Regions from separate parts of the Peribacillus sp. Aquil_B1 genome, predicted to be linked through region 3. Evidence: riboswitches for the same ligand, from Rfam matches in the RefSeq annotation. Region 3 holds a riboswitch; each other region holds the start of a gene.
What was found. A riboswitch is a leader RNA that binds a small molecule or an ion and turns the genes downstream of it on or off. The one in region 3 is predicted to bind cobalamin.
Positions count from the first base shown of each region.

Region 1: linked by a shared signal. The riboswitch ahead of metE (5-methyltetrahydropteroyltriglutamate--homocysteine S-methyltransferase) and the one ahead of MPH60_RS17060 (ribonucleoside-diphosphate reductase subunit alpha) in region 3 are both predicted to bind cobalamin.
Region 2: linked by a shared signal. The riboswitch ahead of MPH60_RS11435 ((2Fe-2S) ferredoxin domain-containing protein) and the one ahead of MPH60_RS17060 (ribonucleoside-diphosphate reductase subunit alpha) in region 3 are both predicted to bind cobalamin.

Region 1 is NZ_JAKXEE010000005.1:3,296-8,385, forward strand. Features, by position in the region: gene MPH60_RS23820 (D-2-hydroxyacid dehydrogenase) at 1-64, opposite strand, end outside; gene MPH60_RS23825 (aminopeptidase) at 213-1,322, opposite strand; gene bcp (thioredoxin-dependent thiol peroxidase) at 1,334-1,804, opposite strand; gene MPH60_RS23835 (potassium channel family protein) at 1,867-2,286, opposite strand; cobalamin riboswitch at 2,525-2,717, shown strand; gene metE (5-methyltetrahydropteroyltriglutamate--homocysteine S-methyltransferase) at 2,865-5,090, shown strand, end outside.
Region 2 is NZ_JAKXEE010000001.1:2,329,501-2,334,590, reverse strand. Features, by position in the region: gene cbiQ (cobalt ECF transporter T component CbiQ) at 1-774, opposite strand, end outside; gene MPH60_RS11450 (energy-coupling factor ABC transporter substrate-binding protein) at 761-1,072, opposite strand; gene MPH60_RS11445 (energy-coupling factor ABC transporter permease) at 1,074-1,817, opposite strand; gene MPH60_RS11440 (hypothetical protein) at 1,853-2,011, opposite strand; cobalamin riboswitch at 1,995-2,190, opposite strand; cobalamin riboswitch at 2,394-2,584, shown strand; gene MPH60_RS11435 ((2Fe-2S) ferredoxin domain-containing protein) at 2,735-3,103, shown strand; gene cobJ (precorrin-3B C(17)-methyltransferase) at 3,118-4,755, shown strand; gene MPH60_RS11425 (sirohydrochlorin chelatase) at 4,774-5,090, shown strand, end outside.
Region 3 is NZ_JAKXEE010000002.1:680,732-685,821, reverse strand. Features, by position in the region: gene MPH60_RS17065 (ribonucleotide-diphosphate reductase subunit beta) at 1-803, opposite strand, end outside; gene MPH60_RS17060 (ribonucleoside-diphosphate reductase subunit alpha) at 849-3,146, opposite strand; cobalamin riboswitch at 3,285-3,465, opposite strand; gene MPH60_RS17055 (manganese-dependent inorganic pyrophosphatase) at 3,759-4,688, shown strand; gene MPH60_RS17050 (hypothetical protein) at 4,792-4,938, opposite strand; partial or broken gene MPH60_RS17045 (SulP family inorganic anion transporter) at 5,024-5,090, opposite strand, start outside.

The DNA.
Region 1 (5,090 bases), on a different contig from region 3:
GAAAAGCTTCCGTCATCTTCTTTTGGATGCCTTCATTAGGAATGACAGTTGAAAGTATTAACATGTTCATCTCTCCCTTTTAATTAACATAAAAAAACACGGGCTCTATGTGTCCCGCGCAACTTTCTCTGAGGAGGTATTCCCTTAATAAAGCATATTCAGGTGTCCCCTTTTTGAGTTGGACAAAAGCCTTAGCCTTATTAAAAAAGGCTTTATTTTAAAGAATTTGGGTTTAATGCATCTAATTCCGGCAAAATGAAAACGCCATCCCTTCTGATCAGGACGTCGTCAAAGAAGATGTCACCACCCCCATATTCGGGCCGCTGAATCAAAACCATATCCCAATGAATCGATGATCGGTTTCCATTATCCGCTTCTTCATAGGCAAGTCCAAGAGCCAAGTGCAGACTCCCGCTAATTTTCTCATCGAACAAGGTATCGTCCATAGGTTCCAATATGTATGGGTTGATTCCTATTGCGAACTCCCCGATAAAACGGGACCCTTCATCAATATTCAGAATTCGGTTCATTTCAGAGTCACGATTGGAAGTAGCTTTAATGATTTTTCCCTTTTTTACGTTTAATTCTATGTCACTAAAGGTGAATCCTTCATAGGTTGTTGGTGTGTTGAAGGATATCCTTCCATTGAGACTATCTTTTATGGGTGCCGTAAACACTTCCCCATCCGGTAAATTCTTTTTTCCGGCACATATGACGGCCGGCATACCTTTGATGGAAAAGGTCAAATCCGTTCCTGGCGAAACGATCCTGACTTTGTCAGTTCGTTCCATCAATTGTTTTAACGGTTTCAAGGCCGTCTCCATTTTCCCGTAATCCATGTTGCATACATTCAAAAGAAAATCTTCGTACCTGTCGAAGGTCATGCCGGCTTTTTGCGCTGATGCCTTGGTGGGATAATTAAGCAAGACCCAACGTCGGTTGTTTACATAGAAAAGAGTGGGGGAATTCATAGCCTCCCCTTGTAGACGGAGCCTTTCGATGGGAACATCGGTCATTTCCACATCGTTTTCCTCCCCGGTGATGATGATGACTGCATCGATATCCTTATATTTCTTCAAGGCCCATTGCGAAGAGGTGTCAAGTTGTTCCTTTACATTCCCTTGTAACAGGTGGCGGCTTATTTCATCGTCTTCGAGTTCAACATATGGATAAGCGCCAACTCTGTATATTTCATCAATCAGCTCTTTCAATAATGGTTTCGTGTTGATATGGCCCCGTATGAGGATTCTCTCTTTTGGCTGTAATTGTATCGAATGATGAATCAGCCTGGCTGCAAGCTTCGTTATTCGCTCATCCTTCATCTGTCTGTCCCTTATTTTTCGAGGTCGCGAAGAGTATCAAGAGCTTCTTCGACGTGGCCTTTGACTTTTACTTTCCGCCATTCTTTGACTATCTTACCATCCTTATCAATCAGGAAAGTTGAACGTTCAATGCCCATATACTCCTTACCGAAATTCTTCTTCAATTGCCACACATCAAAGATTTTAGCCGCTTCATGATCTTCATCAGCCAGCAGCAGAAAAGGCAATCCATGTTTTTCGATGAATTTTTCATGACGTGCAGCTGGGTCTGGGCTTACCCCAATGATGACAGCGTCCAATTCCTCAAAATGCTCATTATGGTCCCGGAAATCACAGGCCTCAGTCGTGCATCCTGGCGTCATGTCTTTTGGATAAAAATATAATACGATATATTTCCCCTTAAAATCCGATAGGGACACCATTTCGCCATTGTTTGCAGGGAGCTTGAAATCAGGTGCTTTTTCTCCAATTTTAACAGTCATATTGAACCCTCCATTTCTTTCATTATGGTAAGAGTACCCAATAATTGAAAGAAACACAACTTTCATTTATCCTTCCTATCTTTGTGCTCCAAATCGATCACCGTCCGGATCACGAACGCTGCCGGCAGTGTATAACCGATGAAAGCCTGAATCGTAGCTATCATCCTGCCCATGCCAATCGGGGCTATATCTCCATACCCTACAGAAAACATCGTCATCGCACTAAAATAAAAAGAAGTCTTCAACTGTTCATAGAAAGTGCCGTCCAATCGATTGCCCATATCAAGAATCACCGAATGATTCTGAAGTTCGTATAATAAATAAATCAGTGCAAATCCGACTAATATCGTCGCATATAAATTACCAAGCCAAAGCATATCCTCCAGAGAAAACTTCTTTCCTCCCGACTCAACAAGAAATAACGTACGAATGCTCATCACCATGCAAAAAATGATTCCTGCAATCAAGATGTAGAAAGTCATCCCCCACGCCCCATTTCAAAACGCCACTTCCTCTATACATACTCCCTGTCCAAACAATATATTCTTTTTTAGGAACAGACCCCATCCTCCTGCACAATTAATAACCGGATACTTTCCTGAATCTTTTTTCCATGTTGACCCTTTTGGTCGGATATGTTAAGATTGCCTAAATTTTTATAATAGTTTTTATTTTATAAATTTTTAGCCTGCAAACAGTTATCAAGGCAGGTTTTGTCAAATTTCATATGTGGAAATAGGTTCCTAATTTTAAATTGGGATTAAAAGGGAAGTCCGGTGTAATTCCGGCACGGTCCCGCCACTGTAATGGGAGTGTTAGCGTCAACCAATATGCCACTGATCAACAGATCGGGAAGGCCCGCCGCTAATGTTAATCCCTAAGTCAGGAGACCTGCCTATTTCGACAACACTGTTTTAACCTACGGGAGATAGGGAGGTGTTAGGGACCTTATAATTGTAAGGGGCATTTTTGCATGCCTCTTTATTTTAAGCATTTCTAACTTTCTCTTTTGACTGTTGGGGATGCTTTTTTTATTGTTCAATCAAATGAATTTAGGAGGATGGGAATTTTGAAAAGCAGTAGTTTGGGTTACCCTCGAATCGGGGAAGATCGTGAATGGAAACGTACATTAGAAGCTTACTGGTCTGGTAAAATCGATGAATCAGAATTTACGGCACAACTAAAAGCCATCCGTTTAGGCAACTTACAAAAACAGAAGAAGCGAGGCATTGATATCATTCCTGTCAACGACTTCACTTGCTATGATCAAATGCTCGATATGTCCGTCATGTTCGGTCTTGTTCCTGAACGTTATTCAGCCTATGAAAGCGGAAGCGTTCCCCTTTCCGTTTATTATTCAATGGCTCGCGGAAACAATGATGAAGTCGCTTCCGAAATGACGAAATGGTTCAATACGAACTATCACTATATTGTCCCTGAATTAAAGGTGTCACAGCTGACGTTAACAGAAAATAAACCACTTGCAGCATATCGGGAAGCCAAGGAAATGCTAGGGATAGAAACGAAACCCGTGTTGATCGGTCCTTATACTTTCATCTCCCTTTCAAAAGGCTTTAAAAAACAAGATATCCCTGGCATCATCCTGAGCCTGCTTCCCCTATACATGCAAATCCTGCGGGAGTTGGAGCAAGAAGGCGTGAAGTGGGTTCAAATGGACGAACCTTCACTTGTTTCATCGATTTCCAAAGAAGATATGAAAACTGTTACTTACCTCTATGAAAAACTGAATGAAGCAGCACCAAACCTGAACATCATGCTGCAAACATACTTTGATGCCGTGGAACATTACCAGGAAGTCATCGAATTACAAGTTCAAGGAATCGGTCTTGATTTTGTACATGACAAAGGTAGGAATCTAAGCAACCTGAAAGCATTCGGCTTTCCGAAAAACAAAGTGCTTGCTGCAGGTGTGATTGATGGAAAAAACATTTGGCTTTCTGATTTATCAAAAAAAATCCAATTGATCGAGACTCTTAAGTCATTGGTAGCCGAGGACCAAATCTGGCTTCAGCCCTCTTGTTCCCTGCTTCATGTCCCAGTGACCGTTCGTAATGAAACCGCCCTTTCAAAAGAAGTGAAAGCGGCCCTTGCTTTCGCTGATGAGAAACTTGAGGAAATCACACTCTTGGTCAAAGGGAATAATCAAGGCTTTGAAGCAATTGCCGAAAAAGTCGATGCCAATAAATTTACGGTTCAAACGTTAGCAAGTTCAAATGCCCGGAACTATGGAACTGTACAATCCAATGTCGAAAAGGTTAAAACCAGGACCCCCGGCCGTCAGCTTCCATTTAAAGAGCGTTACCAAAAACAACAGGAATTTTTCAAATTGCCTTTTCTCCCTTCGACTACGATCGGAAGCTTTCCGCAAACATTTGAAGTTAAACAAGCACGCGGGAAATTTAAAAGAGGAGAATGGACCGCTTCGCAATATGAAACATTCGTTAACGAAGAAATCGGCAGGTGGATTGAAATCCAAGAAGAAATCGGTTTGGATGTCCTTGTTCACGGGGAATTCGAACGGACGGATATGGTTGAATACTTCGGCCATAAGTTAGGCGGATTCGCCTTTTTAGAAAAAGGTTGGGTACAATCCTATGGATCCCGCTGTGTGAAACCGCCAGTCATCTACGGCGACATCCATTTCATCGAACCGATGACAGTCAGGGAAAGTGTATACGCACAATCACTGACGAAGAAGACGGTAAAGGGAATGCTTACAGGTCCTGTAACGATTTTGAACTGGTCATTTGTCCGTGATGATATTTCCAGGGAGAATGTTTGCTATCAGCTGGCGCTCGCTTTGGAAAAAGAAGTCATTGCATTGGAAACCGCTGGAATCAAAATGATTCAGGTTGATGAGCCTGCACTTAGAGAAGGTCTGCCATTGAAAAAAAGCGATCGCGACGAGTATTTGAACTGGGCTGTGAATTCGTTCTTGATATCGACATCAAGCGTGGAGGATACAACCCAAATTCATACGCATATGTGTTATTGCGACTTCAACAGTTTCATGGATGTCATCTCCTCCCTTGATGCCGATGTAATTTCCATCGAAACATCCCGTAGTCATGGAGAGCTTGCTTCCGCATTCGAGGAAAAGACGTATGAAAAAGGTATTGGCCTGGGTGTGTATGATATTCACAGCCCGCGTGTGCCGGCAGTGGAAGAAATGGTCGATATGATTGAACGTGGGATCAAGGTATTGGATAAAGACCAGTTTTGGATCAATCCCGACTGCGGCCTGAAAACAAGGGGCATCCCGGAA
Region 2 (5,090 bases), on a different contig from region 3:
CAAATATCCATTAATAAAGATTAAGCTTCCTAATATTATAATCGTGATCAGCCAATTCCGTGAGGAATAAGTGTAACTATCCTCGATATAGGAAAGGTTCTCCTGGTAGCCTCTTGCGTTCATGGCCATCGTCAATTGCCCAGAGCGCTGCAATACTCCTAAAAATAAAGACGAGATTAGTAATCCGAGAGATCGTATGCCTTTCCTTAACGAAACATACCCGAGCCGTGAAGCTTGTGCTTGGTGAATGGCCAAAGCTGTATCTAAAAAAATAAAAATGAAGCGATAGGTCAATTCTATTAAATCGATCAATAAGGAAGGCACTTTAAATTTTCGCAGCACGGATAGGATGACGGTAATCGGTGTAGTTAAGGTAAGGAAATATAAACAGCTGATGCAGCCGAATACGACACTGATCAAATTGGCCACTGTACCGACGCTGTCATCGCTGATGAATATTTGCCAGTTCCCGACCTTCCAGGACCACCATATATTCGATATCGATGTAAATTTACTTGTGAAAGAAAAAAGAATGGTAATTGTTCCCGATAGTATAAAAAATCCTGGCAATAGAAGTAATTTCAGATAATAGGAAAGCGGGATTTTTGCCGCAAAAATGATTAAAGCGCTCATCACCGTAAAAGTGATGAGCGAAACGGTCATATCCCTTACCGTTAACGAAAATAGCAATATGGAAAGTGAAAAAACCATCTTTTCTAACGGATGTACATCCTTTAGCCCATTGAAATAGGCATATTTATCAATGAGTAACATGCTTCGATTTTTCGGGAATTTCTTGTTTGGTTTGTTTATTCCTTTGTCTCGTTACACCTATGAAATAACCGATGAAACCAGCTCCGATTGCAGCTTGCAGCGCAAATAATAAGCTTTCGGTTTCTGCACCTGGCGGTTCCCAAATACTGTTGAACCATGGCTTGTATTCCGGATGGATCTTAGTGATGGCTTCCTCAGCTTCACCGTCGGCACCGCCAAATTCCGTTCCTTGTTGGGTGATTAACGGTATGGTTGCAAGAATGACAACCAGGAAAAGCAGCAGTAGACTTTTTTTCATATTAACGGGCCTCCTTTGATAAAACTCGCAGCAATTTCAATTCACCTAGATTGTATTTTTTTAAGAAATTCATCACGACGACTGTCAATAACCCCTCACTGATTGCCAAGGGAATTTGGGTCAGGGCAAAAATGCCTGCAAATTTACTGAAAGAAGCCATGAATCCTCCTACCTCGGATGGAAAAGCAAGAGCAAGTTGAACGGAAGTGACTACATAGGTTCCCAAATCTCCAAAAGCAGCCGCCAAGAAAACGGCAAGTGAAAAAGACCACCCCAATTTAGTTGCGCCCTTGAAGACGAAGTAAGCAATGAACGGTCCGCAAACGGCCATGGAAAATGCATTGGCCCCTAATGTCGTCAAGCCTCCGTGAGCCAGTAAGACAGCTTGAAATAACAGAACGATGGAGCCAACGACACTCATGGCCAAAGGCCCGAATAATATGGAACCCAAACCAACACCCGTAGGGTGTGAGGAGCTTCCCGTAACGGAAGGAATCTTTAGGGCCGATAAAATAAATACAAATGCACCCGATAGGCCAAGTATCATTTTAGTTTCTGGATTTTCCCTTACTTTGGACCTGATGGAACGGTAACCCATGATTAAAAATGGAAGCGTTACGGCCCACCAGAATATGGCCCATTCAATGGGTAAAAAGCCCTCCATGATATGCATGGCCATTGCCCGGTTCGGGACAAAAAGCAGTAAGATGACAAAATAAATGATTTTCCAATTGGTTCTTTTCATTCTTTCTCCTTTCAACACTTTTAAAATTTTTCTGATCAATCTTGAGAAGAAAAGCGGCGCCCAACATAAAAAGCACTTCTCTCATAGGAAAGAAGTGCGTAATGAACAGGAATTTTGCAGTATGAACCAACCATGGGCCATTCTGCCTGATCCGCACGCCCATCCTCGTAGGCTGAAACAGTTTCACGCTTCATGGCAGGTCTCCTGGCTTTGGTTCATCATCCCATTACATCCTTCCCATCTCATTTGACAGTGGATTAAAGTTAAAGTAATAGGACTTCCCTTTACAGTGGCGGGACCGCTCCGGATTTTCACCGGCTTCCCTTTTAAGCTGAATTCCGAGAAATTCAACACCATGAAACTTATGTAATTATTTTGAAAATTTTCTCGTATAGTGTACCATAAAGAAATAATTCCAGCTACACTATCTTTTTTTTCGGGACGAAGTTTGTTGCAAGGAAAGGATTTTAACTGGTTTTACAAGATTAAACTTTTCTAAACAGTCGGAATAAACTATTGAATTTTGATAAAGTTGTTATATGATAGATTAAGTTAGTTAGAAATGTATAATAAAACCAAATATTTCATTTTAAAAGTGCCCTTGTGTGAATAAGCAAGGGATAATAGGGAAATCGGTGAAAATCCGATGCAGCCCCCGCTACTGTAAACGCTGATGAAATTGTCGATAGCCACTGGCATTGTTGCCGGGAAGGGACAAAGTAAAATGAAGCGTAAGCCAGGAAACCTGCTTTTAAAATTGCATGATACTTTTCGGAGGGAAAGGTAGAAGGACTATGACGATTTTGGGAGGATTTGGCATGCTTGCCTTTGGCTCCTCATTCATATAGTTTTTTAAACCTTGACTCTTATGTTAAGGTTTTTTATTTTGCCTTTTCCCTGAACTCAGGAGGAAGAAGATGACTACTTGGAACTTGACGGGTACAAATACACATCTGTTGATTTGTAATGGAAGCAGCTGCATGAAAAAGGGCGGGGAAGAAGTAATCCAAGCGATTCGTGATGAAATTACTTCAAAAGGACTGGATCTGAAAATCCATACAACCAGGACACGCTGTAACGGAAGATGTAAGGATGCCTGCGTTGTGATTGCCTATCCGCAAGGAAACTGGTATCGAGTGGAAACGCCTGATTTCGGTCGGCAGATCGTCAGTAATATCGATGAAGGTGAGTTTGTTTCACAGATGATCTATCAATTCAATGATGGGGAAATGACACCTAATCCAGATTTTCCTGCTCATACGGGTATTTCAAAGAACAAAGCGTAAAAGGAGATGTCTTAATGAGTACAAACGGTAAATTATTCGTCGTGGGCTTTGGGCCCGGGAATTTTGAACACATTACCAAACGTGCCGTCGAAGCCCTTCAAGAAAGTGACTACATCATTGGTTATAAAACTTATGTTGAACTCATTCAGGGACTGCTTACAGATCAAACGATCATTAGTACGGGGATGACTGAAGAGGTATCACGTGCACAGGAAGCAGTGAAACAAGCGGAGCTGGGAAAGAAAGTGGCGGTGATTTCCAGTGGGGATGCTGGAGTTTACGGGATGGCAGGGCTGGTTTATGAAGTATTGATTGAGAAAGGCTGGAAAGAAGAAACAGGAGTGGGCATTGAAGTCATTCCTGGCATATCTGCAATCAACTCATGTGCGTCTTTACTTGGGGCACCAGTCATGCATGATTCGTGTACGATCAGCCTCAGTGATCATTTAACTCCTTGGGAACTGATTGCTAAAAGGGTTGAAGCAGCTGCGATGGCAGACTTTGTCATTGCACTTTATAATCCGCGCAGCGGCAGGCGGACCCGGCAAATTGTTGAAACACAGAAAATTCTCCTTCGCTACCGCTCGCCGGATACACCTGTCGGGTTGGTGAAAAGTGCTTATCGAGATAGGCAGGATATTGTCATAACCAATTTGCAGGATATGTTGAATCACGATATTGGAATGTTGACCACCGTCATTATCGGTAATTCATCCACCTTTTTGTATGATGACAAAATCATCACACCAAGAGGCTATCAGAGAAAATATACGTTGAATTCGGAAAAGCAAACATTGAAGCCGCATCAACGACTTCAAAAAGAAGCGGAACCGTGGGCATTAGATCAAGAAGCCTTAACCGAGTCCGCTGGAGGAGTTGGATTGCTTACAAAAGCACCAGAAAAGAAGCCAGCCTCCTTTGAAATGGCAATGGAGGCCCTGTCAAGAGTCAAGGGTCAAACCGTTAAGCAATCCATTCAGCCGATTGTTCAGCAAAAAATGGAGTCAGTATTCGAACTTGCCGTTAGTCCAGGTGTGGCGAATAAACAATTCACTCCCAATCAAATGATGACACTTGCGGAAGTTGTCGGGGAAAAGGGAACGATGGAATACACGCCAAATCATAAAATCGTCTTAAAGATCCCGACAACGGATCCGGAAGTCATTACGGGGAAATTGCAATCAGCAAACTTTCTTTTGTCGCCGATTGGAGATGTACTGACATTAAAAGCCTGTGATTTCTGTGATGGTGAAAAAGCGGAATCCATTCCTTATGCAGATGAAATACACAGGGTGCTTGGCGGAATGAAAATGCCCAAGGAACTGAACATCGGTTTTAATGGGTGTGGGATGGCTTGTTATAGTGCTGTGATGGATGATATCGGGATTGTCTTCCGAAAAGGGAAGTTCGACTTATTTCTTGGAGCTAAACCGGTTGGAAGAACAGCCCATCCGGGTCAGCCGGTTGCGGAAGGCATTGAACCGGAACAGCTTGTTGAACTGATCACGGACATTGTCGGGGAGTATAAGCAAAATGCCCATCCAAATGAGCGGCTTTTTAAATACTTCAAACGTTCGAAAAAGATACAGAATTTTTCTTATCAGGACATCGCTCCCAAAATAAACATAGAGCCTGCGCCTTGTGAAGACTAATCAAGAGGGGGAAAGTAAATGAAAGCAGTTTTGTTCGTAGGACATGGAAGCCGGTTGGCTTCGGGAAATGAAGAAGTCCGTCATTTTATTGAAAATATGATTCCGGCAATGGACGAGCGTTTCCTGGTGGAAACGTGCTTCTTGGAATTTGCGGCACCGAATATATCCAAAGGAATTGATAATTGTGTAAAACGAGGGGCTACTGAAGTTATTGTCATACCGATCATTTTATTGCATGCAGGACATTCGAAATTACATATCCCAGCTGAAATAGAGGATGGGAAAACCAAGTATCCAGAAGTGAAATTCACATATGGCCAAACGATCGGGGTCCA
Region 3 (5,090 bases):
ATATATTCAGACCATTCCTTTTCGAGTTCGACTGCTTTTTCAATCGTTGTATAGATGAACTTCGTGTTTTCTTCATTATTTAACTCAGGATATTCATACATCAAGATTTGAATGAGCATGCCAATGAAATCGAAATGGACCATTTCATCGCGATGAATATAGGATATCATCGTAGCGGAACCGGTCATTAGATTTTGGCGTCCTAAATTATAATAAAAGGCGAAAGCCAGATAGAAATAAATCCCCTCAAGGTTCGTTGAATGGATCAGTGCCTCGAATAAATGCTGTGGGCTGGGATCGTCCACGAACGTTTGATAAGCATCAACGATCGGTTGGTTACGCTTAATCACTTCAGGATGCTCTTTGATGCGGTCGAAAAGCTGTTTTTGCTTGCCTACCGGAATCAAGGAAGCAAGGATATAGGAATAAGACTCATTATGGATTGATTCCTGCTGGGCCATGTTGGCCAGGATAGCTTTTGCCGCCGGATCTTTGATGTACCGAAGGATTTCTACTAATGTTGGCGTTTGAAGACTGTCCATTCCAGCAATCATCGTAAGGATATCGAGAAAAGCATCCTGGATATCTTCGTCCAATTCGCCCCACTGTTTTTTATCCTGAATCATGTTCACGCTCGAAGGCTTCCAAAAGTTATTGATGAGCTGTGTATAGGTATCATAGAATTTTTCATACTGAATATCATTCCAAAGGAGGAAGCCTGAAGCTTCTCCTTTGAAAACGCCGGTTGCCTTGGTTGGATGCGTCGGTTCGAGCATCCGAATTTTTTTGATATGATTGGTCATTCGTGAAAACTCCTTTAAGAATAGATTACTGGGTCATGAATGTCGTTAACTTGAACAGCTTTCGCAGGCATTGTCATATTCGGAAGAAGTCGAACGAACATAATACGTTGATTTCAACCCGCTTTCCCATGCCGTTAAATGGATATCCAACAGGACCTTCGCTTTGATTGTATTGTGTACATACAGATTAAAGCTGATTGCTTGGTCAATATGGCGTTGTCGGGCTGCATTTTGCCTGATGCTTTCCAGTTGGTCCAAATTGAAACGCGTTTTTTTATAATATTCATACGTATTTGGCGTCAAGCCTGGTGCGGTCACCTTGAATTTGAAGTTTTTCTTTTCTTCGTAAAATTCAATTTCATACAAAGGGTCGATGCCATCCGTGGAATTACCGATTTTGGCTGTCGATGAATTGGGGGCAATCGCCATTAAATATCCATTACGGGTCCCGTGTTCCTGCACGTCTGCTTTTAAATCCATCCATTTTTGATCTGTATAGTCACGCAGGTCGAAATAGTCCCCTGTATGCCAATCAGATCCTTCAAAATATGGGTACGATCCTTTTTCCTTGGCCAATTCGTTGGATGCCTTGATTGTTAAGTAAGCGATTTTTTCGTATAAAGCATCGGCATATTGAACAGCCTCATCGGATTCCCAATAAATATTCTGTGTGGCAAGTAAATGGTGCCATCCAAACGTTCCTAAACCAATTGCCCTGTAACGTTTATTCGAGATGGATGCTTGTTTGACAGGAAGATTATTCACATCAATGACATTGTCCAGCATTCGGATCTGAATGGGAATCAATCTTTCCAAAACATCGCTGCCCACCGCTCGTGGCAAGTTAATGGATGAAAGGTTGCAGACAACGAAATCGCCGCTTTTACGAACTACAACAACATCTCCATCTTCTGTTTCATATTCATCCGTGATCGTCGAAGGGCTTAGGTTTTGGGCAATCTCCGTACAAAGGTTAGAACAATAAATCATACCTTTATGTTTATTGGGATTTTTCCGATTCACTTCATCGCGGTAGAACATATACGGTACGCCTTCTTCTAATTGAGAAATCATGATGCTTTTCATGATGTCCATCGCATTGATTTTTTCAAAGCTATAGTTTGGAAGCGTGCCATTTTCTGCGGCCTCGACAGCAAGTGCATAATGATTCCTGAAGCTTCCTTCGCCTTTCTTCTCGTCATAAAGATCTTCAAGTGAAAATCCAAGGGTTTGCTTAACGGTATGCGGATCGAAAAGATACCATTCTTTTCTGTCGCGTACAGCCTCCATGAATAAATCCGGTATGCATACGCCTGTAAAAATATCATGGGCTTTTAATCTGTCATCCCCGTTTTGTGTCTTTAAATCGAGGAAGCTCATGATATCTTTATGCCAGGCATCCAAGTAAATCGCGATGGCACCTTTACGTTGACCCAATTGATCGACGCTTACAGCTGTCTGGTTGAATAGTCGAATCCAGGGCGTCGTGCCGGAACTGTTTCCAGAGAAGCCCCGGATATCAGAACCAAGCGAGCGAACCTTACCAACGTAAAGGCCGACACCGCCGCCGAATTTAGATACTTTTGCTGCATCATAGTTTGATAGATAGATGCCGTCAATGGAATCTTCAATTGCGTCGATAAAGCAAGAGCTTAACTGTCCATGTGTTTTACCTGCATTGGAGAGTGTGGGAGTCGCAACGGTCATATAAAGGTTGGACATGGCCCAGTATGCTTCTTTTATAAGTTGCAGGCGGTGCTCCGTTTTTTCCATTCGCATGATTTCCATCGCGATGATCATGAAACGTTCTTGCGGCAGTTCGTAGACCTTGTCCTTTTTTGGGCGGGCCAGATAGCGGTCGTTCAATAAGTAGATGCCTATGTAAGAGAATAATTTATCTTTTTCCGGGTCGATCACCGAACCCAATTCCTCAATTTCCGCTTTTGTATAGGAAGATAGCAGTTCTGGTTTATAAATTGGATAACGCTGACCTTCCGAAAGCTGGGAGAGTTCTGTGATCAGCTCATAGAATGGGCCATAGCTCTCGCCTTCATAACCTCGATTGGCTTGTGCATCCCTATACATTGTATTCAACAGTTCTGCTGCAGCAACGAATGTCCAATCCGGAGCATCGATATCCACACCTTCAAGAGCGAGCTGAATCAGTTTTTTTGATGCCTGTTCTTCGGTTGAGTCACTTTTGCGATCAAGCCATTTTGTAAAACGCTTTTTGAACTTTTCCATATCGAGACGGCCTTCGAATTCCTTCGATAACATCTCAAGCTGGATGGATTTCGATTCTGTGTCATTTTCACTTATGGTAGAGTTATATGTTTGAGTCATTAATAATCCTCCTTGTTAACTTCCGCTAAAATAAAAAAACCGCCCAAAGAATTGAGCGGATCAAACGATAGAATAAAGGAGCCATGAAAAAATAGCCGTTATACTATCGTTTCATCATCTCAATCCCCGAAGAATAAGAAACGTGAAAAATTCAAGGCAGGTCTCCTGACTCATGATCATCCTACTTTGAGTCCTTCCCGTATAAAGATCTATACAGTGGGTTTCTCATTTCGTCACATTTACAGTTGCGGGGACAGTTCCGGGTTTACACCGGATTCCCTTTTCAGCCATCACTGGCACCTTGGATTATAATAAATTCTATATATAGTTATTGGTGTTGTTTATGTAATCAATATCTAGTATTTCTGCTTATATTATCGTAAGCCATATACGATGATAATTCAACTAATATATTTGAAAAAAACCAACCCTTATCTATTGACAAAGTGATGGCAGAGGGTGAAGTAATGAAAGATTTTATTGAGGAATGGATAATTCAAGCGCTGATTTTACGCGATTTTGTGTTAAAATAAAGTGTCTAGTAAAGATGGCTCTCCCTTATTGCGGTGAGGGGATTCGCGGAAAAATATTTATGAAAAAGGGGATAAAATCTTGGAAAAAGTATTAGTTTTTGGACATAAAAACCCGGATACAGACACAATCTGTTCAGCAATCGCTTATGCAGACCTGAAAAAGCAGTTAGGTATCAACGCTGAACCAGTTCGTCTGGGTGAAGTGAATGGTGAAACTCAATATGCATTGGACCAATTCAAATTCGATGCTCCCCGTCTTGTGGAAAAAGTTGCAGGGGAAGCTGATGGCGTAATCTTGGTCGATCATAACGAACGCCAGCAAAGTGCTGAAGATATTGACCAAGTACGTGTGTTGGAAGTTATCGACCATCACCGTATCGCTAACTTCGAAACGAGCGATCCTTTATATTACCGTGCGGAACCAGTTGGCTGTACGGCAACCATTTTAAATAAAATTTATAAAGAAAACGGCATTGAAGTTCCTAAAGCAATCGCAGGTCTTATGCTGTCTGCCATCATTTCCGATTCTTTATTGTTCAAATCACCTACATGCACGGAACAAGACGTTGCAGCAGCTATGGAATTGGCTGCCATTGCGGGTGTCGACGCCGAAACATATGGCTTGGAAATGTTGAAGGCAGGAGCTGACTTGAGCGACAAAACGATTGCTCAGCTTATCACTCTTGATGCAAAGGAATTCTCCATGGGAATGGCTAAAGTGGAGATAGCACAGGTCAATGCTGTTGATCCGAACGAAGTCCTTGCCAAGCAAGCTGAATTGGAAGCGGCGATTGAAGCGGTAATCGCTGTGAAGGAATTGGACTTATTCCTATTCGTCGTAACGGATATCCTGACTAATGATTCTGTTGCCTTGGCTCTTGGTAAAGCAGCTTATGCAGTGGAAAAAGCATACGACGTTTCATTAAACAACAACATCGCCGTCTTAGAAGGCGTTGTATCGCGTAAAAAACAAATTGTGCCGGTCTTAACGGACGTATTCAGCAAGTAATAAATGAAAAGGGATGCTCATTATAAAAAATTTTGGGCATCCTTTTTTTTGTACATGCAAAAAAAGACTCAACCATCCATTAAGGGTGTTTGAGTCTTTTTTCTTAATTCAAGGCATCCTTTTCTTTTTCATAGGCGATGACAATCAATTCTTTATTGGCTTCCTCGCCTAGTTTGCTTTCAAAGCTTTTCAGTTCATTCAATAAATCCGGTGACAGATTTGCTGCTGTATAATCCTGCTCGGGTGTCATGCTTTTCGCTCCTTTCAAAAGGAAATGATTCATGTTATCTATTTTGTCGGTTTGAAAAGTTTCTATTCAGCAGAATGTTACTTCTTCAAGATATTTTACTTTCTGACGTGGCGAGTTTTTCAAGCAATGACGAACTTTCTTGATCGAGTCCT